One region of the Nocardioides sp. NPDC087217 genome, then DNA from elsewhere that is predicted to be linked to it. Evidence: riboswitches for the same ligand, from Rfam matches in the RefSeq annotation. Region 1 holds a riboswitch; the other holds the start of a gene.

What was found. A riboswitch is a leader RNA that binds a small molecule or an ion and turns the genes downstream of it on or off. The one in region 1 is predicted to bind cobalamin.
Region 2: linked by a shared signal. The riboswitch ahead of ACIO3S_RS27810 (prenyltransferase/squalene oxidase repeat-containing protein) and the one ahead of ACIO3S_RS16385 (nitrite reductase) in region 1 are both predicted to bind cobalamin.

What each region holds. Positions count from the first base shown of each region.
Region 1 is NZ_JBIUZB010000003.1:422,436-437,331, reverse strand. Features, by position in the region: gene cobM (precorrin-4 C(11)-methyltransferase) at 1-283, opposite strand, end outside; gene cobJ (precorrin-3B C(17)-methyltransferase) at 280-1,839, opposite strand; gene ACIO3S_RS16390 (precorrin-8X methylmutase) at 1,836-2,489, opposite strand; partial or broken gene ACIO3S_RS16385 (nitrite reductase) at 3,135-3,323, opposite strand; cobalamin riboswitch at 3,379-3,584, opposite strand; gene ACIO3S_RS16380 (ABC transporter substrate-binding protein) at 3,688-4,854, shown strand; gene ACIO3S_RS16375 (ion transporter) at 4,840-5,664, opposite strand; gene ACIO3S_RS16370 (sulfite exporter TauE/SafE family protein) at 5,725-6,519, opposite strand; gene ACIO3S_RS16365 (enolase C-terminal domain-like protein) at 6,527-7,852, opposite strand; gene ACIO3S_RS16360 (aldehyde dehydrogenase (NADP(+))) at 7,849-9,342, opposite strand; gene kdgD (5-dehydro-4-deoxyglucarate dehydratase) at 9,385-10,299, opposite strand; gene ACIO3S_RS16350 (DUF222 domain-containing protein) at 10,810-12,108, shown strand; gene ACIO3S_RS16345 (LysR substrate-binding domain-containing protein) at 12,561-13,472, opposite strand; gene ACIO3S_RS16340 (Bug family tripartite tricarboxylate transporter substrate binding protein) at 13,627-14,622, shown strand; gene ACIO3S_RS16335 (tripartite tricarboxylate transporter TctB family protein) at 14,676-14,896, shown strand, end outside.
Region 2 is NZ_JBIUZB010000010.1:94,203-109,098, forward strand. Features, by position in the region: gene ACIO3S_RS27770 (glycoside hydrolase family 65 protein) at 1-994, shown strand, start outside; gene ACIO3S_RS27775 (EamA family transporter) at 1,025-1,924, shown strand; gene ACIO3S_RS27780 (hypothetical protein) at 2,042-2,299, shown strand; gene ACIO3S_RS27785 (alpha/beta fold hydrolase) at 2,296-3,219, shown strand; gene ACIO3S_RS27790 (ECF transporter S component) at 3,216-3,998, opposite strand; gene ACIO3S_RS27795 (ABC transporter ATP-binding protein) at 3,995-5,584, opposite strand; gene ACIO3S_RS27800 (CbiQ family ECF transporter T component) at 5,581-6,696, opposite strand; gene ACIO3S_RS27805 (hypothetical protein) at 6,693-7,316, opposite strand; gene ACIO3S_RS27810 (prenyltransferase/squalene oxidase repeat-containing protein) at 7,310-8,383, opposite strand; cobalamin riboswitch at 8,449-8,593, opposite strand; gene ACIO3S_RS27815 (hypothetical protein) at 8,639-9,286, shown strand; gene ACIO3S_RS27820 (NYN domain-containing protein) at 9,297-10,061, opposite strand; gene gatB (Asp-tRNA(Asn)/Glu-tRNA(Gln) amidotransferase subunit GatB) at 10,191-11,684, opposite strand; gene gatA (Asp-tRNA(Asn)/Glu-tRNA(Gln) amidotransferase subunit GatA) at 11,681-13,174, opposite strand; gene gatC (Asp-tRNA(Asn)/Glu-tRNA(Gln) amidotransferase subunit GatC) at 13,171-13,470, opposite strand; gene ACIO3S_RS27840 (glycosyltransferase) at 13,538-14,896, opposite strand, start outside.

The sequences.
Region 1 (14,896 bases):
CGACCGCCGAGTAGACCGACGGGTCGCCGGAGACGAGGCGTACGACCTGCTTGCCATCCCGGTGCGCGGCGACGATCTCGCCGACGATCTGGTCCAGGTCGAGCTTCTGGGTGTCGACCAGCTCGGCCGCGGGGCTGCAGTGCGCCAGCACGTCGGGGTCCAGGTAGGTGCCGGGGTAGAGCACCACGTCGGCGGCCTCGAGCAGTCTCGTCGCGCGTACGGTCAGCAGGTCGGCCGCGCCGGGGCCGGCACCGACGAAGTGCACGGTCTGCTGGGTGGTCACTGGACGTACCTCGGCGTCCAGACCTGCCCAGCGGCGGTCGCCCGGGTCGAGCTCGCCCCGACGATGACCAGGCACTTCATGTCGATGGTCGATGGGTCGAGGTCACCGAGCGTGGTCACCGTCAGCGACTCCTCGGCCCGCCCGACGTCACGCCCGACGACGACCACGGTGTCCGGCTTGCGCTGCTCGAGGAGCACGTCGCGAGCCCGGCCGATCTGCTCGGTGCGCGAGCGCGAGGCCGGGTTGTAGATGGCCAGCACGAGGTCGGCGGCCGCGACCGCGCGCAGGCGGTCCTCCACGACGGACCACGGCTTGAGCCGGTCGGAGAGGGACATCACCGCGAAGTCGGCCCCGACCGGGGCGCCCGCCCGCGCGGCCACCGCCTGGACGGCGCTGACCCCGGGCAGCACCCGGACGCGTACGCCGGCATAGGCCGGATCCTCGGCCGCCTCGAAGACGGCTGACGCCATCCCGAAGACACCCGCGTCGCCGCCGGAGACGACGGCGACCCGCTCCCCGGCGAGCGCCAGGTCCAGCGCGTGCCGGGCCCGGTCGACCTCGACGGTGTTGCCCGACGCGTGCCGCCGCAGCCCTTCGCGTTGCGGCACCCGGTTGACGTACGGCGCGTAGCCGACGACGTGGCCGACCTCGGCCAGCGCCGAGCTCACCTCGGGCGTCAGCCACCCGTCCGGCCCCGGCCCGAGTCCGACGACGAGGACCTCCCCGGTGTCCCCGGAGGTCGAGCCCGTCGAGACGCCCCCGCGCGTCACCTCGACGGACTCGACCGCGGGGAGCTCTTGCCGCAGCCGCGCCGCGGCGGGTCCGGGAGCCGTGTCTCCGGGCACCACGATGAGCGAGAAGTACGGCACGGAGGACGGGTCGACATCGGCCACCGGCAGCCAGCGCTCCTCGGGCTGCGAGGCACGCTCGACGTACCACGCACCGTCGAGCCGCCCGGCGGCAGCGAGCGCGGAACGGACCGCGGGGAAGGTCCGGCCGAGCTTCATGATGATCGCCGCCTCGGTGTCGGCGAGCCGACGGGCGAGCTCGGGCTCGGGCAGGGTCCCCGGGAGGACCGTGAGCACGTCGGTCTGGCGCACCAGCGGGGTCGAGACCGCGGCGGTGGCGGCCGCGAAGGCGGGGACGCCCGGCACGACGGAGGTCTCGTAGACCTCCTTGAACCGGTCGTGGAGGTACATCGAGGAGCCGTAGAAGAGCGGGTCGCCCTCGGCGAGCAGGACCACGTCGCGGCCGGCGTCGAGATGGGCGGAGAGCCGGACCGCGCAGGACTCGTAGAACTCGGCCATCGCCCCGACGTAACCGCCCGGGTGCGAGGTGGTCCCGGTGGTGACCGGGTAGCGCAGCTCCTCCTCCACCGCGTCGGCGGGGATCAGGGACGACGCGATCCGCCGAGCGTGCGACTGCTTGCGCACCCCGGCGTGGTAGGCGATCACGGGGGCCGCGCCGATCAGCCGGGCGGCCTTGAGGGTGATCAGCTCGGGATCGCCCGGACCGATCCCGACGACGGTGAACCGCCCGCGTACATCGGTGCTCATTCCTGCTCCTGGGCGAGTGCGTTGAGGGCGGAGGAGGTCATCGCGGAGCCGCCGCGGCGGCCCCGGACGGTGACGTAGGGGATGTCGATCCCGTGGTCGGCGGCGAACGAGGCGAGCGCCTCCTTGGACTCGGCCGCGCCGATGAAGCCGACCGGGCAGCCGACGATCGCGGCCGGCCGCGGACCGCCGTCGAGGATCATCTCGAGCAGGTGGAAGAGCGCCGTCGGGGCGTTGCCGATGGCGACCACCGCGCCCTCGAGGTAGGGCTCCCACAGCGACAGCGCGGCGGCGGTGCGGGTCGTTCCCCACTCGCGCGCGAGCGCCGGGACCCGGTCGTCACCGAGCATGCAGAGCACCTCGTTGTCGCGCGGAAGCCGGCTGCGGGTGACCCCGGTGGCAACCATCGTCGCGTCGCACAGGATCGGCGCTCCTGCCTCCAGCGCGCCCCGGGCGGCCTTCACCAGTCCGGGGTGGATGACCAGGTCGGAGGCGAGGTCGACCTGCCCGCTGCCGTGGATCATCCGCACCGCGAGCCGCTCGGCGTCGGCCGGCACGGCAGAGAGGTCGGCCTCGCGCCGGATGGTCGCGAAGGAGTCGACGTAGATCGCCGGCCCCTGGTCGATGTAGTCGTAGCGCCGGGGCGGCCGCACCTGCGGCGACGGCACGAGTACGCCACGCCACGGCGTCACCACGACCGCCGGCACCCGCTCCGCCAGCGCCGAGACCGCGGCCCGGTCCAGGGCGCCGTCCGGGGCGGCGACGTGCTCGCCACCGGGCACCGGCCCGTAGCCGAGCTCCTCGGCCGGGGCAGGGACCCGATCGTCGGCCGCGACCGGCTCGACCATCGGTGCGTCCAGCTCGGAGACGTGCCAGGGCGCCGACGGCCCCTCGCCGCGTACGTCCAGGAAACGTGAGGCGAGCGCGACCAGCCGGGAAGCGGCCTCGGCGAGCGGCACGACCGGCCCCCAGGAGCCGCCGACGCGCAACTGTCCCTCCGTGGCAGACAGCGCCACCACGCCCAGGTCGCACTCCCGCGAGACCAGGTCGCCGCGACCGTCGTCGAGCACGAAGAGGAACCGGCCCGGCAGCGCGGCCAGCCGCGGCGAGGCGCACAGCAGCCGGTCCAGGGACGCCGCGACGCCGCGCAGGTCGGCCCGGCCACTGGCTAGCCCCGTCTGCGGAGAGACCATCACGTTGCGTACGAGCTCGTGGGTCTGCGCCGGCACCAGTCCGGTCGCCTTCAGCGCGGTGAGCACCTCGCCCGGCAGCCCGCCGTCGACGCTCGGCAGGCCGCGCACCTGCAGGTTGGCGCGACCGGTGAGGTAGATCCGCCCGTCGCCGTAGGTCTCCGCCACGGAGATCAGCGAGAGCAGCGCGGCGGACGAGACGGACCCGCCGATCAGGCGCAGCCGCACCAGCAGGCCGTCCTCGGCCGCCCACGGACGACCGACTCCGGGGCACCGGTCGGTTCGGACTCGCGACATCAGGACACCTGCTCTGCGTCATGTGCCCTTGCGCGGGGCACGTGGTGACCTGGCGGCGGGCGCCGCCAGAGCCAGCAGGTCTTCGGACTCGGAATCGATCGGAACGGAGCGCCTTCCCGGAGCCAGGCTCCAGTGGCTGCTCTCCCCGGAAGGAGGGCGTGCCCCGCCCGTCATCCTCACCGCTGCGCGTCAGTCCCGGACTTTCACCGGGTTCCCTGACCCCATCAGGCATGGAGTACGACTGGCAGGGCGAGACTACCGACTTGGGGACACGGCGCCGAATTGCTCGCCGCCCGGCCGGGGTTTGTGCCAATGTTCGGCTACTCGAAATCTTCCGAGGCCACCCCCAAAGATGGAGTCTCCCGTGACAGGCTCGGCTCACCGGCAGTTGTTCGTTCTGGCGCCCATCCCGGCGCTCGCGCTCGGCCTGACGGCCTGCGCCACGACCTCGGAGTCGAAGGTGTCGATCGGTCTGGTCGTGCCGACCTCGGGCGTCCACAAGTCGATCGGCACCGACATGAGCCGGGGTTTCGACCTCTACCTCGACCAGCACGGCGGGGAGCTCGGCGGCCGGCTGGTCGACGTCGTCGAGGCCGACGAGGGCGACCGCGCCGAGACCGGCGTCGCCGCAGTGACCAGGCTGATCCAGGACGACGAGGTCCAGGCGGTCGTCGGCGTGGCGAGCTCGGAGACGGCACTCGCAGCCAAGGACGTCGCGAACAACAGCGAGACGCCGCTGATCGTGACCGGCGCCGGCGCCGACGAGTTCGCCGATGGCTCCGACTACCTGTGGCGTACGTCCTCGACCAACTCGGACCTGGGCGGTGCCCTCGGGACGGCGGTCGCCAAGGAGACCGACGGGGGCACGGCGTACGTCATCGGGTCCGACGACGCGGCCGGTCACGAGTTCTCCGACAGCTTCATGATCGCCCTGGAGGCGTCCGGCAGCAGCGTGGCCGGTCAGAGCTACACGCCGGCGGGCGTGACCGAGGAGTGGTCGGGGCTCTTCGACAAGGCGAAGGACTCGGGCGCGGACGCGATCTTCGCCGCCTATGCCGGCAAGGAGGCGGAGGCGTTCGTGCAGCAGTACCGCGAGTCCGGGCTGGCCAAGAGCACCCGGCTCTACGGCCCGGGCTTCCTCACCGAGGGCGACGTGCTGTCCGCTCTGGGCAGCGCCGCGTCAGGCGTACGGACCGCGCTGCACTACAGCGACACGATGGACTCGCTGATGAACGACGCCTTCGTGAAGGACTACCGCGAGGCGTACGACGCCACCCCGACGGTCTACTCGGTGCAGGCCTACGACGCCGCGGCCGCGCTCGACAAGGCGCTCGACCTCTCCGACGACGTCAGCCGCAACGAGATCGCCGACTCCCTCGGCTCGGTCGGCACCATCGTCAGCCCGCGCGGGAACTGGACCTTCGACCCCAACCACAACCCCGACCAGCCCTACTTCCTGCGGGTGGTCAAGGGCACCGCCGACGGTCCCCGCAACATGGTGGTGCAGGAGATCGCCTCAACGGGCAGCTGAGTCCGATTTCAGCTCGGCCCGGGTGGCGGCCAGCTCCTCGCGTACGGCGGTGAGGTCCTCCCGCAACGAGGTGAGGATGGCCATCATCTCGGCGTCGGACTTCTCCTCATGCTCGGCGAGCGTCTCGACGCTCTCCATGCCGGAGACGACCACGGCGAGGAAGAGGTTGAGGACGGCGAAGGTCATCACCAGGATGAAGACGACGAAGAAGATCCAGGCGGAGGGGTCCTCGGCCATCACCTCGCGGGCGATGTCGGGCCAGGCCTCCCCGGTCATGGTCTGGAAGAGCGTGAACGCACTGGTGCCGAGGTCGCCGAAGTACTCCGGGGCGATCTCGCCGTAGAGGTTGGTCGAGATGACCACAGCGACGTACATCATCAGCACCAGCAGGGCCGCGACCGAGCCCATCCCGGGCATCGCCGCGATCAGGCCGTCGACGACGCGACGCATGGACGGGACCGAGTTGACCAGGCGCAGCACGCGCAGGATCCGCAGCGCCCGCAGCACCGACATCGGCCCGGTCGCCGGCACCAGCGCGATCGCGACGATCACGGTGTCGAAGATGTTCCACGGGTCGCGGAAGAACTTCGGGCCGTACGCCACCAGCCGCAGCGCCAGCTCGACGACGAAGACTCCGAGGAGCACGCTGTCGAGGAACGCCAGCTCGTGGGCGAGGTGTTCGGGGACCATCGTCTCCACGCCGAGGACCACCGCGTTGAGGATGATCACCCCGATGATCGTCTTCTGGAAGAGGTCGTCCTCGACCAGCGCACGCACCCGGGCGCGCACCGAGATGTTGCTCGAACCCATGCTCGCGATGTCCTCCTGTGACCGTGACCGCGGCCGGAGCCTATCGGGCCGAGCCGGGTCTCAGGTTGTCGCCAGGTGCAGCGCGAGCCCGAGACCGGCCAGACCGACCAACCAGCGCAGCGGGCGCTCGGGGGCGACCCGGACGATCGCGGGCCCCAGGAATCCGCCGATCACGGCACCCGCTCCGAGCGCGATCGCGGCGGGCCAGTCCACGGGAGCGAAGAAGACGTACGCGATCGCGGCGGTGCCGTTGGCGACGCCGGTGGCGACGTTCTTGACCGCGTTGGTGATCGCCAGGGCCTCGGTGCGCTCGAGCACCAGGACGGCCAGCGCGATGATCCCGACCCCGGCGCCGAAGTAGCCGCCGTAGATGCCGAGCACGAACACGATGACGCCCCAGCCGAAGCCGCGGGCGAGCGTACGTCGCCCATCGACACCTGTTGACGAGTCCTCCCGTGGCGGCCGCGCGGCGGCGCGGGCGGCTGCCCAGGACCGGATCCGGTCGCGGAGCAGCAGGAGCACCGCTCCACCACCGACGAGCCAGGGCACAACGGTCTCGAACGCCTCGGCAGGCGTGGTGAGCAGCAGGGCCGCGCCGACCGCGCCGCCGAGGAAGGAGGCGAGTGCCAGCCAGGCGATCCTTCTGCCCTGGCCGCGCAGCTCGCGCCGCGAACCCGCGACGGTGCCGCCGGTGACGCCGAACATGGCCACCGTGTTGGTGACGTTGGCGACGACCGGCGGCAGCCCCGCGGCCAGCAGGGAGGGGTAGCTGACCAGCGAGGCCAGACCGGCCACCGAGCCGGTCAGTCCCGCACCGATGCCGGCGAGCAGGAGCCAGGCGAGCTCGGCGCTCACCGGGCTGTCAGCGGACCAGGCACGGGCGCTTGGGATCGAAGGCCCACCCCGGCACCAGGTACTGCATGGCGACGCCGTCGTCGCGTACGCCGAGCCCGTGCTCGAGGTAGAGCTCGTGCGCGGCCGCGAGACGGTCGCGGTCGAGCCGGATCCCGAGACCCGGTGCAGTCGGTACTGCGACGGCACCGTCGCGGATCTCCAGCGGCGACTCGGTCAGACCCTGGCCGTCCTGCCAGATCCAGTGGGTGTCCAGCGCGGTGATCTCCCCCGGTGCGGCGGCGCCGACGTGGGTGAACATGGCCAGCGAGACGTCGAAGTGGTTGTTGGAGTGGGAGCCCCAGGTCAGCCCGAAGTCGTGGCACATCTGGGCGACGCGGACAGAGCCGGACATGGTCCAGAAGTGCGGGTCGGCCAGCGGGATGTCGACGGCGTTGGTGCGGATCGCGTGCGACATCTGACGCCAGTCGGTGGCGATCATGTTGGTCGCCGTACGCAGCCCGGTGGCGCGCTTGAACTCGGCCATGATCTCGCGACCCGAGTAGCCGCCCTCGGCGCCGCAGGGGTCCTCGGCGTACGCGAGCACGTCGTCCTTGCCCTTGAGCAGCCGGACGGCGTCGGCGAGCAGCCAGCCGCCGTTGGGGTCGAGGGTGATCCGGGCGTCGGGGAACCGCTCGTGGAGCGCGGTCACCGCGGCGACCTCCTCCTCACCGGCGAGGACACCGCCCTTGAGCTTGAAGTCGGCGAAGCCGTAGCGGGCCTGGGCGGCCTCGGCGAGACGTACGACCGCCTCGGGGGTCAGCGCGACCTCTCGCCGGACGCGGTCCCAGTCGTCGGCGCCGTCCGGCTCCCGCAGGTAGGGCAGTTCGGTCTTGTCGGGGTCACCGACGTAGAAGAGGTAGCCGAGCATCGGCACCGAGTCGCGCTGCTGCCCGTCGCCGAGCAGCTCGGCGACCGGCACACCCTGTGCCTGACCTGCGAGATCGAGGAGCGCGGACTCCAGCGCGGTGACGGCATGGACGGTCGTACGCAGGTCGAAGGTCTGCGCTCCGCGGCCGCCGGCGTCGCGGTCGGCGAACCGCTCCGCGACTTGCCGCAGCAGGCTGCGGTAGCGGGTGACGGGCTGGCCGACGAGCAGCTCGGCGGCCTCTTCGATGGTGCGCCGGATCGGCTCGCCGCCCGGCACCTCGCCGACACCCTCGCGACCCTCGGAGTCGGTGAGGATCGCGATGTTGCGGGTGAAGAACGGCGCGTGCGCGCCGCTGAGGTTGAGCAGCATCGAGTCGTGGCCCGCGACGGGGACGACCTCGATCTTCGCGATGGTCGTATTGGTCATGGCAGCTGCAGCTCGCCGTCGATCCGCCGGGCGAGGTGCCACGGGTTGTCGTCGCGTACGGCCTCCGGGAGGATCGCGGCAGGTACGTCCTGGTAGGCGACGGGGCGCTGGAAGCGCTCGATCGCGAGGCTGCCGACCGATGTGGTGCGGGAGTCGGAGGTGGCCGGGAACGGGCCGCCGTGAACCATCGCGTGGCCGACCTCGACGCCCGTCGGCCAGCCGTTGAAGAGGATCCGTCCGGCCTTGAGCTCGAGCGCGGAGACGACCTGGGCAGCCGCCTCGTTGTCGGCGTCGGTGGCGTGGACCGTCGCGGTGAGCTGGCCCTCGAGGGAGTCCAGGCTGGGCAGCAGCTCCTCGACGGTCTCGTAGCGGACCACGACGCCGGAGGCGCCGAAGACCTCGTCGGTCACGCCGTCGAGACCGGCGGCCTCGACGAGCTGGGGCGCGGGGGCGTCGGTCTCCCCGGCGGTGCCCTCGCCGACAACGGTGACGCCGTCGGTGGCACGGAGGGCGGCCGTGCCCTTCTCGTAGGCGGCGGCGATGCCGGAGGTCAGCATGGTCGCGCCGACGGCTTCGGCCGTGGCCCGGCCGGCGGCGGCCAGGAAGGCGTCGCCCGCCTCGCTCTTCGGGAGGAAGAGCAGGCCGGGGTTGGTGCAGAACTGGCCGGAGCCGAGGGTCAGCGAGCCGACGTACGCCGTGGCGAGCGCGTCGACGTCACCATCGAGCGCCCCGGGGAGGACGACGACGGGGTTGATCGAGGACATCTCGGCGTAGACCGGGATCGGCTCGGGTCGGGCCGCCGCGGCCGCGACGATCGCCAGCCCGCCGCCGCGGGAGCCGGTGAAGCCGACGGCCTTGATCCTCGGGTCGACGACCAGGGCCTGGCCGAGCTCGATGCCGCCCTTGAAGTCGGTGTCGAGGAGGAAGGAGAAGGTGCCGGCGTGCAGCCCGGCCTTCTCGACCGCACGGGTGATGGCCTGCGCGACCAGGTAGCCCGTGAGCGGGTGAGCAGGGTGGCCCTTGACCACCACGGGGCAGCCCGCGGCCAGCGCCGAGGCGGTGTCGCCGCCGGCGGTGGAGAAGGCGAGCGGGAAGTTGCTGGCGCCGAAGACCGCCACCGGACCCAGGGCGATCTGGCGCTGACGGATGTCCGACCGCGGGAGCGGGGTCCGGTCAGGGATGGCCGGGTCGATGCGTACGCCCAGGTGGTCACCGCGCCGCACGACGCCGGCGAACATCCGGAGCTGGCCGGTGGTGCGGCCGACCTCGCCGCTGATCCGGCCCTCGGGCAGGTGCGACTCGGCGACAGCGGCCTCGACGATCTCGGCGCGGGCCGCCTCGATCTCGGCGGCGACGGCTTCGAGGAAGTCCGCCCGGGCCTCAGGGGATGTGGCGCGGTAGCCGGCGAAGGCCTCGGCCGCGGCGCTGGTGGCGGCGGTGACGTCGGGCTGCTCGGAGTCGGCTCCGGCGATGATCGAGCGGTAGCTCATGTTCCCTTCCTATCGGGTCGGTCTCTCAGGGGCGGATCGGCGTCAGGCGATCCGGGCGATCAGTTCGCGCAGCTCGTCGATCTCGTCCTCGCGCAGGTCGGTCAGCGGCGGGCGGACCGGGCCGGCGGGCCGGCCGATCGCGGTCAGGCCACCCTTGACGATCGACACGGCGTAGCCGGCCGTGCGGTCGCGGATGTCGAGGTAGGGGATCACGAACTCGTTGAGACGACGGTAGACCTCGTCACGATCCTGGGCACGCACGGCGTCGTAGAACTCCACCGCCCACTTCGGCGCGAAGTTGAACAGCGCCGAGGAGTACGTGCTCACGCCGAGCTGGAGCAGCGGCAGCGCGAACGTCTCCGCCGTCGGCAGGCCACCGATGTAGATGAGCCGGTCGCCGACCCGGGCGTAGGTACGAGTCATCTGCTCGATGTTGCCGACGCCGTCCTTGAAGCCGATCAGCGTCGGGTTGCGCTCGGCGAGCTGGTCGACGGCCTCGTCGCGCAGCACCGCGTTGGCGCGGCTGTAGACGATCACGCCGAGCCCGGTCGCCTCGCACACGCGGCTGGCATGCTCGACGAGCCCCGCCTGCCCGGCCTCGGTGAGGTACGGCGGCATCAGCAGGATCCCGTCGGCGCCCGCGGCCTCCGCCGCCTTCGCCTGCGCGACCGCGTTGGCCGTGCTGCCCGTCGCCGGCGCCAGCACCGGCACGGCCCCCGCGACCTCGTCGACCGCGGCACGTACGACCTGGTCGGTCTCCTCCGCGTTCAGCGAGAAGCCCTCACCCGTGCCGCCGGCTGCGAAGAGCCCGGCCACCGGGTACTCGGCCAGCCAGCTCAGGTGCTTGCGGTAGCCCTCTTCGTCGACCTGGAGGTCCTCGTTGAAGTGGGTGACCGGGAACGAGAGAAGCCCGCTCTTGAGCTGGGCGGCCAGGTCGGTCGGGCTGTACTCGGTCACGAGTCACGTCCTTCAGGTGTTGGGTGTGCTGTGGGGAAGGTGGTGACCATCACGCTATGAACGTTCGATGATGCTTGTCCAAGCCCGAATTTGAATCTCGTGATGCTTTGAGGGCATTGCGGGGTCTGCTTGTTGCAGGCGGGTTCTTCGGGGCTGGTGGGCCGCCGACCCGTTCTTTGAGGGTCTTCTCGACGAACCCCGGAGTCAAGGACGGCCTGCGGCCGCCGGCTTCGCCGGCCGCTGCGCGGTCCTTGACACCGGCGCCCGTCGAGAAAGAACTTGGCTGGCTATCGGGGCGGCGGCCCGGGTGTGGCGCAGCGGAATCTTGCTTGGGACAGGTGATGCTGATGGGGTGGAAGGGTGGCCCTTCGGGCCACTTACCATCCACAGAAACGAGGCCGTTCGCTCACCGCAAAAATGGTCTCTGACCAGGGAAAATAGGTGGTCATACAGGGGTGGGGAGCGTAGAATCAGGCACATCACAGCACACCTCTGAAGGAGAGGGCAGCGATGAGTCTCGGCCGCGACATCGACCACTGGGGCACCAACCCCGGCGATGCGATCGACGCTGCCTTGGCCGCCATCGAGACCGCCCTCCAAGAGTTGCTGGCCACCGACCCGGCCTTCTGGCACACCGGGCAGAAGAAGGACCTCCTGGAGCGGTTGGAGAAGCTCCAAGCCCAACAAGCCGCCTTGAAGCTGCGGGTGATCGCCACGGCCGGTGACATCGCCGAGGAGACCGGCGCGAAAGACGCCTCCGGGTGGATGCGGACCGAGCTGCTCGTGGACAAGGGCGTGGCTCGCTCCCAGATGAAGCTCGCGGCGGCGGTCGCGAAGTACGACCTCGCGGCGGCGGTCGCGAAGTACGACCTCGTGGCGGCGGGCCTGGCCGAGGGTGTGGTGTCCCAGGACAAGGCCCGGGTGATCACCCAAGCTCTCGACCAGATCGAGGCCGACCCCGCCGCCAGCGCCGAGGACCTGGCCCTGGCCGAGAAGCTCCTGGTCGATTACGCGACTCGGTTGACGGCGAATGAGTTGAAGATCGTCGGACGCCGGATCCTGAGCGAGATCGACCCGGAGCGGTTCGAGCAGGCTGAGGCCAAGGCGTTGCAGCGGGAGGAAGAGCACGCCCAGCGGCGTACCTTCTTCTCCTCCCGTGACAACGGCGACGGCACCATCGACATCCACGCCCGGGTCTCCCGCGCGGTCGGGATGCGGCTCCGCACATTGTTGGACTCCCTGGCCCAGCCCAGGAAGCTCTCGGCCGAGGACAAGGGCCGCAAAGCCCCCTACGACCGGTTGCTCGGTCAGGCGTTCGCTCGCGTGGTCGAGACCTACGACGTCGACCAACTCCCCAGGCACGGCGGGCATGCGACCACGATGTTCATCACCATGAGCGTCGAAGACCTCCGCAACGACCTCGGCACCGCCGCCCTGGGCTTCGACGGGGAGCAGATCACCGCTGCCGAGGCCCGCCGGATGGCCTGCAACGCTGACATCGTCCCGGTGGTGTTGGGCACCGACTCCGAGATCCTCGACCTCGGCCGCACCGCGAGGTTGGCGTATCCGGTCCAACACCGCGCGCTCCGGCTGCGAGACAAGTGCTGCCAGGCCGAAGACTGCGACGCCCCCGCCGCCTGGACCGAAGCCCATCACCTGAAACCCTGGTCCGCAGGCGGTCTCACGAATCTGGCCAACATGGTCTTGTTGTGTGCGAGCGACCATCGCCGGATCCACGACCCCGACTACACCTATGAGCGGCTCCCGGATGGGCGGATCCGGTTCACCAGGCACACCCGAACCAGCTGATCCCCGGGGCGGGCCTGCGCCGCCGTGCCCGTACTCATCCGAGCCCCCGACCGGCGATCACTGATCCGTGTCCTCAGGCACCGTGGCGTCGTGTTGTGCCGCATTCTCTGCGTGCTCGTCGCCAGCTGATGACCCTGCCCGTCAGCCCGCGTGATCCACCTGAAACCGGTTGCGTCAGCACGCTTGTGAAGCGTTCACAAGGTGTCATCGTCTTGTAAAAGCACGAGGAGACCATCCGTCCCCAGGGAGATCACCGGCCCGGACTCCCAAGCCCGTACCCAACCCAGGGAATCCGCGCCACACCCCGCCGCCGACCCGATAGCCAGCCAAAATTCTCGGCGGAGCCCGGTGTCAAGGACCGCGAAGCGGCCGGCGAAGCCGGCGGCCGAAGGCCGTCCTTTACTCCGGGATCTGGCGAGAACACCATCCGTAACGGGTCGGCGGCCAGTCCCTTAGCGATTCATCTCGATGATCGCATCGAGAACCCGGCGTACGACCGGACTGACAGAGCCGCGCGCCCAGATCGCATGGAGCTCGACGGGGCGCTCGGGGTCCTTGTCGAGGCGGGTGTCGCCGCCGCCGTGCTCGATGGGGCGGAAGACGACGCCTTCTACGTGCAGCGAGCTGGCCGAGACCGGGACGAAGCCGACGCCACGCTCGGCGGAGACCAGGAGCATGGCGGTGAGGACCTGATGGACACGCTGCTCGATGCGGGGGTGGGCGTTGGCCAGGAAGCGTACGGAGAGCTCGTGGAAGTAGCGCGACTGCTGGGGGTGATAGCCGATGACGGGTTGGCCCTCGAAGTCCTCGGGCGTCAGCGGTCGGTCGAGCTCGGCCAGGGGGTGGCCCTGCGGGAGTACGGCCATCAGCGGCTCGCGGGAGATGACCCTCGAGGAGAGCAGCTCGGTGTCGAAGGGCGGGCGGGCCAGGCCGATGTCGAGCTCGCCGTGGCGGATGCCGTCGACCTGGGCGAGGGTGACCCGCTCGGAGAGCCGCACCTCGACATCGGGGAGCTCGACGGTGAGGCGGCGCAGCAGGGGTCCCAGGATCGAGATCGCGGAGACCGCGGTGAAGCCGAGCCGGACCACGCCGGCGGCGCCCGCGTCCACCCGTCGGGCCAGGTCACCGGCACTCTCGACCAGGTTGAGCATCCGGTAGGCCTCGTCGAGGAAGGCGGCTCCGGCACCGGTGAGAGCGACCCGGCGGTTGTCCCGCTCGAGCAGCTGCGCGCCGACGGCCTTCTCCAGTTTCTGGATCTGTCGAGACAGCGGCGGCTGCGTCATCCGCAGCCGCTCGGCGGCCCGGCCGAAGTGGAGCTCTTCGGCGACCGCCACGAAAGAGCGCACCTGGTCGAGCGTGATCATCTGGCCAGAGTAGACCACGATGCACCAAGTGGAACACTCTATGCCGAATCGGGCTTGGACCGGTATCGCTAAGACTCTTAGTGTCGGTGGTCACACGACGTCGGGCCATGCCACGTGCCACCACCAGCCCGGCCACCAGGAATTAGGAGCAACGATGCGTACCACTTCCCACCTTCTTGCCGCGACCGCAGGCGTCGCGGCCCTGGCTCTCTCGGCCTGCGGTGTCTCGAACACCACCGGAGGCAGCGGTGACGGCGAGGACTACCCCGCCGGCAACGTCGAGATGTACGTCGGTGCCTCGGCCGGCGGCTCCAGCGACCTGATCAGCCGGGCGGTCTCCAAGGGCCTCTCCGACGAGCTCGGCGCCTCCTTCCCGGTGATCAACCTGGAGGGCGCCAACGGTGCGCTCGCCGCCAACAAGGTCGCCAAGGCCGAGCCCGACGGTCAGACCATCGCGATCCAGAACGCCTCCCTGTTCGCCATCACGCCGCTCGCGGTCAGCGAGGAGGAGGCCACCAGCCTCGACGACTTCGACGTCGTCCAGGGTGTCTCCCGCGACGACTACGTGATGGTTGCCGGCCCGAAGAGCGGCTTCAAGTCGCTCGACGACATCAAGGCGGCCAAGAAGAAGCTCACCTACGGCACCACCGGTGTCGGCACCGGCTCACAGCTCTCCTGCGGCCTGACGTTCGGCTCCAGCGACGTCGAGGCCGAGGCCGTGCCGTTCGACGGCGGCGCGCCCGCCCTCACCGCGGTGCTCGGCGGCCAGGTCGACACCGCCTGCATCCAGGTCGGCGAGGCGATCGAGAACATCGAGTCGGGCAAGCTGACCCCGCTGAGCGTCTTCGGTCCCGAGCGGGTCGACTACCTGCCGGACGTCCCGACCGCCCAGGAGCAGGGCCTCGACGTCGAGGTCGCGCAGTACCGCTTCATGACCGTCCCCAAGGGCACCCCGGACAACGTCAAGGACACCCTCGCCGAGGCGATGCAGGCCACCTTCAAGACCGAGGAGTACCAGGCCTTCAACAAGCAGAACAGCCTCACCCCGATGGAGATCTCGGGTGACGAGGTGGTGACCCAGCTCGAGGAGGACAAGAAGCGGTACGCCGACCTGGTCGAGCAGTACGGTCTCAACCTCGGCGAGGGCTGAGCCTCTCCCGGCGGCGCAGCACCCAGCACGTACGAACCCACGAAGGCATGACGATGAGCGACGAACGCACCCCATCTCCTGACCAGGACATCCTGGCCGAGATCCAGGCCGAGGTGGCCCATGAACTGGAGGAGGAACGCCCTCCCTCCGGCGGACCGGTCTACCAGGTGGTGGGTGCGCTCGTCGCTCTCGTCGTCGGCATCGGCGGCGCGGTCCTCTCCTACGGCTACGGCCTGGGCTCGCTGCGCCAGCCCGGGCCCGGCCTGTGGCCGTT
Region 2 (14,896 bases), on a different contig from region 1:
GCGCGAGTATGCGCAGGTCATGGGCCGGCTCGACATCTCGCCCGACGAGGTCGAGGAGTGGGGTCGCTGCGCCGCCGCGATGCACATCCCCTACGAGGAGGGGCTCGGCATCCACCCGCAGGACGACAACTTCCTCGACCGCGAGGTGTGGGACCTGCCCAACACCCCGGACGAGGTACGTCCCCTGCTGCTGCACTACCACCCGCTGGTGATCTACCGGTTCCAGGTGCTCAAGCAGACCGATGTGGTGCTCGCCCTCTTCCAGCAGGGCAACCGGTTCACCCCTGAGCAGAAGCGGGCCGACTTCGAGTACTACGACCCGATCACCACCGGCGACTCGACGCTGTCGGCCGTCGTGCAGTCGATCGTGGCGGCCGAGGTGGGCTACCAGGACGACGCGCTGCGCTACTTCTACGACGCGCTCTACGTCGACCTCCACAACATGCACGGCAACACCGTCGACGGGATGCACATCGCCTCCACCGGCGGCGTGTGGGGCGGTCTGGCGTTCGGCTTCGGCGGGATGCGCGACTACGACGGCAAGCTCTCCTTCGACCCGCGCCTGCCGGTCCAGTGGGGCTCGCTGGTCTTCCGGGTCCAGTGGCACTCGACCCGGATGCAGGTCGCGCTGACCAGCGACCAGATCGTGTTCACCGTCGTGGACACCCCGGGCGAGGAGTACGACATCCCGATCAGCGTCCGCGGGGAGGAGTTCGTGGTCTCGAAGGGCTCGCCGGTGATCGTGCCGCTCGCCGACCAGGGGCCGCGGATCGGCACCCACCTCGACGAGGAGCCGCACGGCGGTATCCGCCCCGACGGATCGCGGATCACGGCCACCGTGCCCCCGCCGATCCCTCCGGAGCTCTACGAGCAGGACCATGTCGAGCATGCGATGGTCCCGCAGGAGTCGCGGCGTGGGTCCGAGCGGCTCGCGGAGGAGGCCAACAAGGCCATCAACCTGTCCAACGTCTCGCAGACGGACTCGGCGCAGTAGCGGGTCTTTACGTGGTCCTAGACTGACCGGGTGGTCACACGCTTCTCAACCGGTAGAGGCTCTCTCCGGGCGAGGCTGGCCCACCCGGTCGTCCTGGTTCTGATCGGGATCGCGTCGGTGCAGGTCGGCGCGACCTTCGCCAAGTCGCTCTTCGACGAGGTCACCCCAACCGCCATGGTGTGGCTGCGGCTGACGCTGTCCGCGCTGATCCTGCTGGCGATCACCCGGCCCCGGGTCCGCGGCCTCGCGCGCCGCGACTGGCTCGTCGTGATCGCCTTCGGGGCCTCGCTCGGGCTGATGAACTGGGCCATCTACCAGTCCTTCGCCCGGCTGCCGATCGGGATCGCGGTCACCATTGAATTCATTGGTCCACTCACGATCGCGCTGGTCACCTCGCGGCGCGCCCGCGACCTGGTCTGGGTCGCGCTGGCGGCCGCAGGGGTGGTGCTGCTCGGTCTCGAGCCCGGTCGGATCTCGATCGTGGGCGTGCTGTTCGCGCTGCTCGCGGGGGCCTGCTGGGCTGCGTACATCGTGCTGTCGAAGGCGACCGGAGCGCGGTGGGAGGGGCTCGACGGGCTCGCTCTGGCCTCGACGGTCGCGGCGGTGGCGCTGACGCCTGCGGCGATGGCGTACGCCGACGGGCTGGGTTCTCCGCACGTGTGGCTGGTCGGGCTGATGGTGGGCCTGATGTCCTCGGTGATCCCCTACTCCCTCGATCTCGTCGCCCTGCGTTCGATCAAGTCGGGGCTCTACGCGATCCTGATGTCGCTGGAGCCGGCCGCCGGCGCGCTGGCCGCGATCCTGATCCTCCACGAGGGGCTCTCGGTCCTGCAGTGGCTGGCCATCGCGTGTGTCGTGGTCGCCTCCGCGGGCGCGACGCGCACCGGCAAACCGGAGCATCACGTGCCGGCGGAGTCCACCCCGGTGTAGTGCCGTGTTTCACACAAGCGACATCGGAACGTCACTGACTCCGAACGTTGAGGTCACTACAGTTCGGTGACAACTCCCCCTCGCCGCCCGGTCCCGCCAGTCCATGGAGTTGCTCCCTTGTCGACCATCACCGCACCCGTACACACCGCTGCCGTCGCCCAAGTCGCCGCCCTCCTCGCCGCTCGCACCGCGGGGCGAATGGTCGGCCCGTTCCTACGACCGATCCAGCTGCTGCTCGCCTGGCCGGTCGCCTCCCAGCTCGTCGCCCGGCACAACGCCAAGGCGGCCGAGGAGGCCATCCTGCTGCGGCGTGCCGAGCGTGAGGACGTGCAGAACTATCTCCAGCTGCTCGCTTCGGAGAGAATGTCTGCATGAGCATTCCGCGGGCGATGGCCGAGTCGACGGTCGCGTTCCGGGACGTGCTCTCCGACGATGGCACCCTGATCCGCGCCTGGACCAACGACCCCGAGGGTGTGATCGAGGGGCCGACGGTGCTGCTGTGCAACGGCCTCGGCACCAGCCCCTGGAACTGGCCGGCGCTGCTGCACACCTCGTGCGGCGTACGCGTCGTCTCCTGGCAGCACCGCGGCACCTCCGGCTCGGCGCGGCCGAAGGATCCGGAGCAGACCACCTCGAGGCACTTCGCCGAGGACGCACTGTCGGTGATGGACGCCTTCGCGCTCTCCCGGCCGGTCGTGATGGGCTGGTCGATCGGGGTCAACACCGCGTTCGAGCTGGCCGCGGACCATCCCGAGCGGGTCTCCGGCATCTTCGGTGTCGCCGGGGTGCCCGGCGACACGTTCAAGTCGATGCTGGGGCCGCTGCGGCTGCCCGCCCCGGCGGCCGCCATCGTGACCCGCACCGCCTCGAGGGTGCTGTGTCGCACCGGCTCCCTGATCACTCCCCTGGCGGCGCGCCTGGAGCTCGGCCCGCGAGCGATCGAGGTGTTCTCCAAGGCCGGCCTGATCGGCAAGGTCCCTGATCCCGAGCTCGCCGCGGCCGCGCTGGCGGAGTTCCTGACCACCCCGGTCGAGTGGTATTTCCACCTCGCGCTGCGCACCTCCCAGCGCCGCCCGGTCTCGCTGCGCCGGATCAAGGTGCCGGTCGTGCTGGTCGCGGGCACCCGCGACCTCATCGCCGGTGCGCGTCACATGTCGAGAGTCGCCGCCGGCGTCAAGAACAGCACGTTCGTCGAGCTCGAGGGCACCCACTTCGTACAGATGGAGCAGCCCGACCGCGTCCACCAGCTGCTGCTCGCCTTTCTCGCCCGGGTCTCCGAGCACCAGCGCGTCTAGGGTGCCGAGACGACGCCGGTGACGGTGGCCCGGCGGGCGATGCGGCGCAGGGTGGCGAGGACGGCAGGACCGAGCAGAGCGATGGCGACGGCGGTGGTGATCGCGCGCACGGTGTCCCAGCTGCTGGTCGAGGTGACCAGGGTGTAGCGCAGGAACGTCGCCAGGTTCTCGCCGAAGGCCGCACCGGGTTCATAGGAGAGGTTGCCGCTCGCGCCGGGCACCGTGACGCCGGTGAGCAGCGGCCAGCCCTGCAGGTTGAGCAGGAGCCCGTAGGCGTACGAGGCGAAGATCCCGTACGCCGCCAGCAGCCCGATCTCGCGGCGGCCGCTCGCGCGTGGCAGGAGCCCGGCCCCCATCGCCACCCAGGCGGCGCCGAGCATCTGGTAGGGCAGCCAGGGTCCGACGCCGGCGGTGACGAGCGCGGCGACGAACAGGCTGGTGCAGCCGAGGACGAACCCGAAGGCCGGACCGAAGACCCGGCCGCCGAGGATGAGCATGAAGAAGACCAGCTCGACCCCGCCGGTGCCGGCGGAGACGGCGCGCAGGACGGCCTCGATCGCGCTGAGCACGCCGAGAACCGCGATCATCCTGGTGTCGATCCCGCCCGTGGAGAGCTCGCTCAGCAGCACCACCAGCATCAGCGGAATCAGCGCCAGGAAGATGAACGGAGGCTGCACCCGGTCGTAGCCGTGGAGCAGCAGCGGCCAGCCGAACATCATCAGCCCGGCCACGGAGATGATCGCGAGCAGGACCGCGGTGCGGGGCGTGAACCTGATCATCTCTCGCCCACCGCCTCGACGATCTCGCGTACGTTCAGCCAGCCCGGGCCGAAGACCTTGCTCACCTGGGGCGCGAACGCGGGCGACTCGGCCGTGACGCTGCGTACGTCACCGGCGGAGACCACCTCGCCGTCGGCGAGCACCACCACGTTGTCGGCGGCCTCGGCGACGAACTCGACGTCGTGGGTCGCCACCAGGACCGCCTTGCCGGCCTCGGTGAGCTCGCGCAGGATCTCGGACAGAGCGTGCTTGGCGGCATAGTCGAGGCCGCGGGTGGGCTCGTCCAGGAGCACGACCGGCGGGTCGGCGCTCAGGATCAGCGACAGCGCCAGAGCCAGGCGCTGGCCCTCGGAGAGGTCGCGCGGGTGCTGGCCGTCGGGGATGCCGGGGACGAGGCTGTCCAGGATCTCCCTGGTCCGTGGGCCACCCGCGTCGCACTCCTCGGCCACCGTCTCCAGGTAGAGCAGGTCCGCCGCGGTCTGCGGCAGCAGCCCGGCGAGCTCGCGTCGCTCGTCGGGGTCGAGGGTCGCCGGATCCTTACCGCCGACGTCCACCGATCCGGCCAGCCGCTTCTGGGTCCCCTGCAGCGTCCACAGCAGCGTCGACTTGCCCGAGCCGTTGCGTCCCATCAGCGCCGTCACCCGCCCCGCGGGCAGCTCGATCGAGACGTCGTGCAGGACCGGCGTACGTCCTCGGGTGACGGTCAGCCCGGAACTTCTCAGGCTTTTCCGTCGCTTCTCTGGCGTTGCATTGCCAGAGAAGTGCAGGGATACCCGGTTAACCGGGTATTCCAACCCCCGCGCCCGCCGCTTCGCATCCCGCACGGTCAGCGGCAGCGGCGACCAGCCGAGCTCGCGGCCCAGCTCGACGAGCGGCGGCACGATGGGCGAGGTCTCCAGGACCTCGGCGGGGTCGCCGACCGCGACGGAGCCGTCGCCGACGAGGAGCGCGATGCGGTCGGCGAACGGCACGACCCGCTCGAGCCGGTGCTCGGCGAGGACGACGGAGGTGCCGAGGTCGTGCACCAGCCGGGTGATGGTGGCGAGCACGTCCTCGGCGGCGGTGGGGTCGAGGGCGGAGGTGGGCTCGTCGAGCACGACGACCCGCGGGTGGGTGGTGAGCACCGAGCCGATCGCGACGCGCTGCTGCTGCCCGCCCGAGAGGGTACGCAGCGACCGCTGTCGCAGCTCGGCGATGCCGAGCAGGTCGAGGGTCTCCTCGACCCGGCGCCGCATGGTCGCCGGCGGGAGGCCGAGCTGCTCCATCCCGTAGGCGAGCTCCTCCTCGACCGTGTCGGTGACGAACCCGGCCACCGGGTCCTGCCCGACGTAGCCGATGATCCCGGCGCGCTCGCGCGGCGGCGTGCGGACGATCGAGGTGCCGTCGAGCAGGACGTCACCGTCGAGTACGCCGCCGGAGAAGCGCGGCACCAGGCCGGCAAGCACGCCGAGCAGGGTCGACTTCCCCGAGCCGGTCGGACCGGAGACGAGCAGCAGCTCGCCCTCCTCGATGGTGAGGTCGACATCCTTGAGCACGTGCTCGGAGGAGTCGGGCGGGGTGAATGTGATGCCTCGCAGCTCGATCATGCGACTGCCTCCTGGTGAGCGAGCGATGATGCCGGTAGCGGGGCGGCGAGGGCCGGGACCAGCCCGACGAGCACACCGGCCATGGCGATCAGCGTGACGTCCGGGACGGTACTCACCCCCGGGAAGGCGACCGGGACCTGGTAGCGGGCGACCCACCAGCCCACGGCGCCGACCACGATCCCGCTCAGAGCCACCACGACCTCCGGCCACCGCCATCGGTCGGGCCGGTAGACGGTCCGCGTCACCCGGCGGCCGGCGAGCGCCAGCCCACCGGCGGCGGCGCCGACGCCGAGCGCGAGCATGGTGGCGGCCAGCCAGCCTGGCGTGGTGCCGTCCAGCACCGCATAGACGCCGGCGCAGAGCCCGACGAGCGAGACCAGCATGAGCGCCGAGGTGATCCGCCTGGTGGCGACCGGGACGCCGGCCGTACGTCCGTAGCCGCGCGTGTCCATGCCCGCCGCCAGCGCCATCGACCGCTCCAGGGCGTCCTCGAGCACCGGCACCAGGAAGCGGCGCAGGCGCCTGACGTTTCCGGTCGCACCGGCACGCAGCCGTTGCGCGGCGCGCACCCGCTGCACCGACTCGGCCAGCTGCGGCAGCACCGTCACGGCCACCACGACAGCGGTGCCGACCTCGTAGAGCGCCGGCGGCAGCGAGCGCAGCAGCCGCTTCGGGTTCGCCAGCGCGTTGGCCGCGCCGACGCAGATCACGATGACGCCCAGCCGCATCCCGTCATAGAGACCGGCCAGCAGCGCCTCGCGGGTGAGCGGCCCGAGCAGCCGGATCCCGAGCACCCACTCCGGGAGCGGGATCTCGGGCAGGTCGAGGATCACGTGGCCAGGAACGGCGCCCAGCAGCACCCGGAAGAGCACCCGGGTCACGACGATGAACACCGCGAGACCGATGTAGAGCCGGAACGCCTTCGCCCACGGTTGCTCGCCACGACGGGCGGCGACCACGACCGACACCACCCCCACCACGAGCAGGAGCAGCAGCGGGTTGATGGTGAAGGAGGCGTACGCAGCCATGCCGATCGCCCAGACCCACCAGGCGACGGGGTGCAGATCACGGGGCAGGTGCGCGACCGCGGCCGCCCGGAACATGGTGCTCATCGCCGGCGCCACCACACGGCACCGGCGACGGTGAAGAGTGCGACGATCCCCGCGGGCGCGACCCAGGCGGGCAGATGCTCGGTCTCGGAGGCCGAATCCGTCGGCTCCTCCGGAGATAACTCCGGCGACGGGCTTGAGGGCGCCCCCACAGCATCCCCAAGCTCCGTCGCCGGAGCGGTAACGACATCGTCGTCTATCCACGTGAACGCAACACCCTGCCCGGAGGTCACGCTGATTTCGGTAACATTTCTGGAGGCATAGCTCCAGGCCCCCGAATCGTCGCTGATCCACAGCGACCAGTACGCGTCAGCAGGCGGCATCTGGGCGCAACCGGCGGCTTTCGGCCGCTCATCGATGCGACATACGACGCTGGGCATCGAGGTCACATAGGTGAGTGGATGTCCCGCCTTCTCGAAGAGGTCGGCGCCGGTGTCACCCTCCTCGGGCTGGACACAGGTGACCTCGGGGTCGCCGCCCAGAGCGTTGGGCTCGACGACGACGGTGACCCCGTCGCACGCCTGAGCGGACGACGCGGAGACGGCGGAGACGGACGTGAAGACGGGGGCGGTGGCCCCGGCGAGGAACGCCAGAGCCACCGCAGCGGACCGCAGGATCAGCACGAGCTCTTCGCGGTCGCATCCTTGGGCAGGAAGACCAGCGACGGCAGCGCCTGGGCCGCGGCGAGGCGGTACATCCCCTCGGACTCCTTGGTCAGGCCCTTGGTGTTGCCCTCGGTCAGCGCGGCGTCGTCATAGGCCACCGCGCCGGTGTCGTCGCCACAGGTCACCACGTGGTCGGCGACCCAGCTGGCCGCCTTCTCCGCGGCGTCGGTCTCACCGGCGCGACCGAACGCCCACCCGGCCAGGCCGGTGGTGTTGGAGTTGGCGATGTTGCCGGTGGCCGCCTTGAACGATCCGTCCTCCGCCTGGGTCTCCTTCAGCCAGTCGACGCCGGCCTCGACGGCCTTCTCCGCCTCCGGGGACGCGACGCCGGACAGGGCGATCAGCGCGAACGCGGTGGCGTCGGCGTCTGGGACGGCCTTCGGGTCGGCGTCGCAGGTCTGGTCGGCGGCGGTGGGGTCGGCCGCGAAGGTGACCCGGAACCATCCCTCTTCGCACTGCTGCCCGGCCAGGAACTCCGTCGCGGCCGCGGCCTCCTTGCTCTCGGCGTTGTTGAGCGCCCACACGGCGTACGACTGTCCGATGGTGTTGGAGTAGTCGGCCGCCTCCTTGTTCTTGGGGTCGAGCTCGTCGGCGATACGGCCGTTCTCGGCGACGGTGCCTTCGAGCTGCTTGAGCAGACCGGGGTCGGAGGCGTCGACGTTCTGCTGCAGGACCAGCGCCTTCGCGGTGGCGCCGGCCGAGGTGACGGTGCCGAACCCGGGTGAGGTGTACGCCTTCTTGTTCTCCATCACCGCCGCGGCGATCGTGGAGATCTCCTCGTCGTAGCCGCCGACCTCCGCCAGCGCGATCCCGATGTCGGCGCTGAGCCCGAAGTCATCGGTGCCGTACTGCGCGTTGCGGGCCACGCCCTCCGGCGCCTGGGCGACGAGCCAGTCGGCCACCGAGGTGGACACCTTGGCGTCGTAGGTGGGCTTCTCCCCCTCCTCGACGGCTTTCTCGCCACAGCCGGCGAGCGAGGTGAGGGCGAGGGTGGCGGCGATGCCACCGAGGACGGTCTTCTTCATGGTTCCTTCCGCGCTGTTCGTCGGGAAGGCCCAGGGCCGACCCGCTGCTTTCCACGACAGCGTCAGGTCAGTACGCGTCCGTCGGCAGGTGCTCCGGCTCGCTCAGGACACTCTCGGTGCCTGGGCCTACGGTTGCGGGTCAGCGCCGGGATTCGACCGGCTTCCCCCACCACGGCGTGTGTTGATTGAGACGCCCCATCCTATGCCGGGCGGGGGCCTCTTGCGGGATCGCCGCCGAGCAGTCACTCTGTCCCCATGCGCCACAGGATTCTCGGCCTTGTCGCAGCATCGATCTCGGCCACCCTTCTCGCCCTCTCCCCGACCACGATGGCCGGCGCGCAGGAGGCACGGACATCGGTGACGTACGCCGATCTGGTCGCCATGTTCGGCGAGAAGGTCGGTGACCGGAGCACCGTCGAGACCGGGTTGCCGAGCCTCAACCGCGCCATGGCCGATGCCGGGATCACCACCGCCTACCGGCAGGCGGCGTATCTGACCACGCTCGCCAACGAGAGCTCCTTCCACCACGACGCCAAGGGCCGCGACAAGCGGAAGTTCACCGGCCGCGGCTACATCCAGCTGACCGGCGAGGCCAACTACACCGACGCCGGCGCCTACTTCGACATCGACCTGCGCCGCCGTCCCGAGCTCGCCCGGTCGCTGGACTACAGCGCGCCGATCTCGCGGTGGTACTGGACCGTCGCCCGCGACATCAACCCGCTCGCCGACGCCCTCGACATGGGCGGGGTCAATGCGGCGATCGGCTACCCCCGCAACAAGGAGGAGGACACCGAGCGCTGCCGCGACTTCAAGGCCGCGCTGAAGCACCTCCACGGGTCCGTGCCCAAGGGGATCAAGTGCGCCCGCCCGAAAGCAGCCGAGGACTCGGTGGCCAAGCCCTAGAAGACGTACGTCACTTCTTGGTGCGCTTGTCGCTGACCGCGATCGCGGAGGTGCCCTCGTCCTTGAGCTCGAAGAGGTCGATCGCCTTGATGAGCTTGGTCCAGGTGGCGTACCCGTAGTTGCGCGGGTCCTCGGAGGACTGGTTGCGGATGCGGGAGACCACGGTGCCGACCAGGGCCCAACCGTCGTCGTCGGCGGCCGCGGCGATGGAGTTGCGCAGCAGCTGGATCAGCCGGGCATTGCGCTTCAACGCCTGGCCGTTGGTCGCCGAGGACGACTGCTTGCGGGTGCGCGTGGTCCCGGGCTCGGTATCGGCCTCGGTCTCCTCCTCGGAGCCGCCGAGCTTCTCCACCACCGTGAACCGGGTGCAGGCGCTCTTGAACGGCGCCGGCGTCTTCTCCCGGCCGTAGCCGTAGACCGCGCGACCCTTCTCTCGCAGGTAGTGCACCAGCGGAGTGAAGTCGGAGTCGGACGAGACCAGCGCGAACGCGTCCGGGATCGCCGCATGCAGCAGCTCGACCGCGTCGATCGCGAGCGCCATGTCGGAGGCGTTCTTGTGCGCGGTCAGGTCGAACTGCTGCATCGGCCTGATCGCGGCGTCGTGCAGCTCCTCGATCCAGCCCTTGAGCTCGGACTTCGTCCAGTTGCCGTAGGCCCGCCGGATCGTCACCTCGCCGTACTCGGCCAGGTCGTTCAAGATGTCGTCGATCTTCGAGGCAGGCGCGTTGTCGGCGTCGATGAGCAGTGCGATGCGGAAGGGCTCGGTCACGGTCACGCCGGACAGTCTGCCAGTGCACCCCATCGCCGAGTCGGCTCATCCTGACCAAAACCACCGCCGAGTCGGCGCGTCATGACGCGCCGACTCGGCGGAGTTTGCTGTCAGAACGAGCCGACTCGGCGTGAGTCAGGAGAGCTTCTCCAGGATCAGCTCGCGGACACGCTTGGCGTCGGCCTTGCCGCCGGTCGCCTTCATGACCGCACCGATGAGCGCACCGGCTGCGGCCTGGTTGCCGCCGCGGATCTTCTCGGCGACCGCGGGCTGGGCGGCGATGGCTTCGTCGACGGCTGCGCCGAGCGCGCCGTCGTCGGAGACCACGGCGAGCCCGCGGGCGTCGATGATCTCGGAAACCGTGCCCTCACCAGCGAGAAGGCCCTCGAAGACCTGACGGGCCAGCTTGTCGGTCAGCGTCTTGGCGTCGACCAGCTTCTGCACCTCGGCGACCTGCACCGGGGTGACACCGAGCTCGGCGAGCTCGACGCCACGGTCGTTGGCGCTGCGGGAGAGCTCGGCCATCCACCACTTGCGAGCGGCTTGTGCGGAGGCACCTTCGGCGACCGTCGCCTCGATCAGCGACAGCGCCCCGGCGGCCCAGACGTCACGCATCTCCAGGTCGGAGTAGCCCCACTCGACCTGCAGGCGGGCCCGCTTGTCAGCGGTGCGCTCCGGCAGGCTCGCCCGCAGCTCCTCGACCCACTCGCGCGACGGCGCGACCGGGACGAGGTCGGGCTCGGGGAAGTAGCGGTAGTCGTCGGCGTCCGACTTCGCCCGCCCGGCCGAGGTGGTGCCGGTGTCCTCGTGGAAGTGGCGGGTCTCCTGGAAGATCGCCTCCCCCGCGTCGAGGATCCCGGCGTGGCGCGACATCTCGAAACGTACGGCCCGCTCGACCGAGCGCAGCGAGTTCACGTTCTTCGTCTCGGTGCGGGTGCCGAGCTTGCCGGAACCCTTCGGGGACAGCGACAGGTTGACGTCGCAGCGCATCGAGCCCTGGTCCATGCGTACGTCAGAGACACCCAGACCCAGCAGGATCTCGCGCAGCGCGGCGACGTAGGCCTTCGCCACCAGCGGTGCCTTGGCACCGGTGTCGAGGATCGGGCGGGTGACGATCTCGATCAGCGGGATGCCGGCCCGGTTGTAGTCGACCAGCGAGTAGTCGGCGCCGTGGATGCGGCCGGTCGCGCCACCAATGTGGGTGGTCTTGCCGGTGTCCTCCTCCATGTGGGCGCGCTCGATCTCGACCCGGAAGGTCTCCCCCTCGACCTCGACGTCGAGGTAGCCGTCGTAGACGATCGGCTCGTCGTACTGCGAGGTCTGGAAGTTCTTCGGCATGTCCGGGTAGAAGTAGTTCTTCCGGGCGAACCGGCACCACTCCGCGATCGAGCCGTTCAGCGCGAGGCCGATCCGGATCGCGCTCTCCACGGCCTTGGCGTTCACGACCGGCATCGAGCCGGGCAGGCCGAGGCAGGTCGGGCAGACCTGGGAGTTCGGCTCGCCGCCGAACGTCGCCGGGCAGCCGCAGAACATCTTGGTGTTGGTGTTGAGCTCGACGTGGACCTCGAGGCCCATCGCGGGGTCGTAGCGCTCCAGCACCTCGTCGAAACCGACCAGTGTCTCGGTCATCGGGCCACCTCCAGCTTGTCGATCGAGAGCACCTGGCCGACAGCGCCCTCGAGGGCGGCACCGACGCGGTAGAGACGGGCGTCCTCCAGGACCGGAGCCAGGAGCTGTACGCCGACGGGCAACCCGTCCACGTCGGAGACCCCGGCCGGGATGGAGATGCCGGGCGTGCCGGCCAGGTTGGCCGGAATGGTGGCCAGGTCCTGCGCGTACATGGCCAGCGGGTCGTCGAGCTTCGCGCCCAGCGGGAACGCGGTCGACGGGGAGGTCGGCGAGACCAGCACGTCGACCTGCTCGAAGGCCTTCTTGAAGTCCTCGATGATCAGGGTGCGGATCTTCTGCGCCTGACCGTAGTAGGCGTCGTAGTAGCCGCTGCTCAGGGCGTAGGTGCCGAGGATGATGCGGCGCTTGACCTCGTCGCCGAAGCCGGCGTCGCGGGACGCCTTCATGACGTCCTCAGCCGACGGGTCGCCGTCGGGGGTGACCCGCAGGCCGTAGCGCATCGCGTCGAACTTGGCCAGGTTGGAGGAGCACTCCGCCGGCAGGATCAGGTAGTAGGCCGCCATCGCGTGCTGGAAGCTCGGCGTGGAGACCTCTACGACGTCGGCGCCCATCTTGGTGAGCAGGTCGACCGACTCGTTGAACTTGCGCATCACGTCGGGCGCCCAGCCCTCGCCGGCGAGCTCCTTGATGACGCCGACCTTGACGCCCTTCAGGTCACCGGTCAGGCCGGCACGGGCGGCGTCGACGAGCCCGGTCACCGGGGTCGTGGTGGAGGTCGAGTCGAGCGGGTCGTGACCCCCGATGAGCTCGTGCAGGAGCGCCGAGTCGAGCACGGTGCGGGTCACCGGGCCGACCTGGTCCAGCGAGTTGGCCAGGGCGACCAGGCCGTAGCGGGAGACGGACCCGTAGGTCGGCTTCACACCGACGGTGCCGGTGACGGCACCCGGCTGGCGGATCGAGCCGCCGGTGTCGGTGCCGAGGGCCAGCGGGGCCTCGAAGGCGGCGACGGCCGCGGCCGACCCACCACCGGAGCCGCCGGGGATCCGGTCGAGCTTCCACGGGTTCTTCGTCGGGCCGTACGCGGAGTGCTCGGTGGAGGAGCCCATCGCGAACTCGTCCATGTTGGTCTTGCCCAGGATCGGCAGGCCGGCTGCCTTGATCTTCTTGACCACAGTCGCGTCGTACGGCGGAACCCAGCCCTCGAGGATCTTGGATCCGCAGGTCGTCGGCAGGCCGATGGTGGTCAGCACGTCCTTGACCGCGATCGGCACACCGTCGAGAGCGTGCAGCGCGTCGCCGTTGGCGCGTCGCGCGTCGGAGGCGGCAGCCTGGGACAGCGCACCCTCGGCGTCGATGTGCAAGAAGGCGTGGACGTCGCCGTCGACCGCGGCGATCCGGTCGAGGTGGGCCTGGGTCAGCTCGACCGAGGTGGTCTCACCGGCGGCGAGCGCGTCGATCAGCTCCGCGGCGGTCTTTTCGATGAGAGTCACTGCTCGTCCCCCAGGATCCGCGGCACCGAGAATCGCTGCTCCTCGACGGCAGGCGCACCGGAGAGCGCCTGCTCCGGCGTCAGACCGGGCACGACGACGTCCTCACGGAAGACGTTGGTCATCGGAAGCGGGTGGGAGGTGGCAGGCACGTCGTCGCCGGCAAGCCCCTGGATCGAGGCGACGGACTCGAGGATCACCTGCAGCTGCGGGGCAAGGTGATCGAGCTCGGCGTCGCTGAGGTCGATGCGGGCGAGGTCGGCCAGGTGCGCGACCTCGTCGCGGGTGATTTCTGGCATGCCGCACATCCTAGGTGTCAGCGGCCCCAACTCTCACGTCGGTAACGCCGCAGCGAGCAGATGACGCCTACTGGGTCTTGTTCGGGCCGCCGCCGTTGGACGGCTTGTCGGTCGGCCTACCGCCCGAGCCCGGCTGGGTGGGCGCCGCCTGGGTCGGATCGGCACCGCGAGTGGGATCTGACGTCGGGGTCGGATCGGCGGCCTGGGTGGGCCGGGTGCTGACCGTGGCGCCACCGTCCCCGCTCGATGACGGCTCCGCGACCGGGGTCGGGTCGGCGGTCGGCTCCGGCGCCGGGCTCCGTGCGGGGGTGGGCCGGTCCTCCCGGTCGCGCGGCTTCTTCTCGAGCGCACCGTGGACGTCGCCGACCTCGGGTACGTCCGGGCTGCCCACCGGCGCCGCGAGCGCGACCAGTCCGGCGAGCATCACCGAGCTGAAGGCCAGCACCAGTCCGCCGCGGCGAGCCGCGGGCGCTGCGGCGGCGCTCCATGCCCAGATCCGCTCCCGACGGCGTCGCAGGTCGGCGGGCAGGTCGCTGCGGATCGCCGCCCAGCTGTTGATCGGGGCCAGCAGGTAGCCGACACCCTGGAACGCGAGGAGCACGGCGATGGCGACGCCGGTCGCCCCGCCGCGGACGCCGACCACGAGGGCCATGACGAGACAGACCGACGCCGCGACGGTCTCCACCAGGTTGCCGCGAATCACGTCCCGCACCCGCGGCTGCCCCTTGATCTTCGGCGTACGCAGGAAGGTGCCCTCGCGCGAGACCAGCCCGAGCCAGGAGGCCCGCGCGACGGTCACCCCGAGCGCCAGCCAGAGCCCGAACGCGCCGAGCGCGTCGCCCCAGGAGGCACCGCCACGGAGCCGGACCAGGGCGATCGATCGGGCCGCGCCGAAGAGCACCAGCGCGACGGTGGCGAACAGGAGGAGCCCCGAGAGGCGGCGTACGACCAGTCCTCCGCCCAGCATCAGGTCGATAGCGCCCGAGATCAGGAAGAAGGTGAACAGCGCTCCGGCGAGGTCGCCGAACCACTGCAGCCCGCCGACGAGGTAGGCCCAGCGCTGCGCCAGGGTCATCTGGTTGGCCTCGGTGCGACGTCCGGGCAGCAACGAGCGCCAGTGCATGCGCAGGATCTGGATGCCGCCGAAGCACCACCGGAACCGCTGCTTCTTGAGCGTCTCGAACGTCAGCGGCATCACGCCGCGGCCGTAGGAGCGGTCGACGTGCATGCCGTTGTAGCCCATCTTCAGCAGCCTCAGCGACAGCTCGGCGTCCTCGGTGATGCACCACTCGTCCCAGCCGCCGGACCGGACCAGCGCGGAGGCGCGGATCAGTCCCATGGTGCCGCCGAAGATGGCGCCGTTGCGCTCGTTGCGAGAGACCTGGCTGACGTCGAAGAAGTAGCCGTAGGAGTGGTAGAGCCGGCG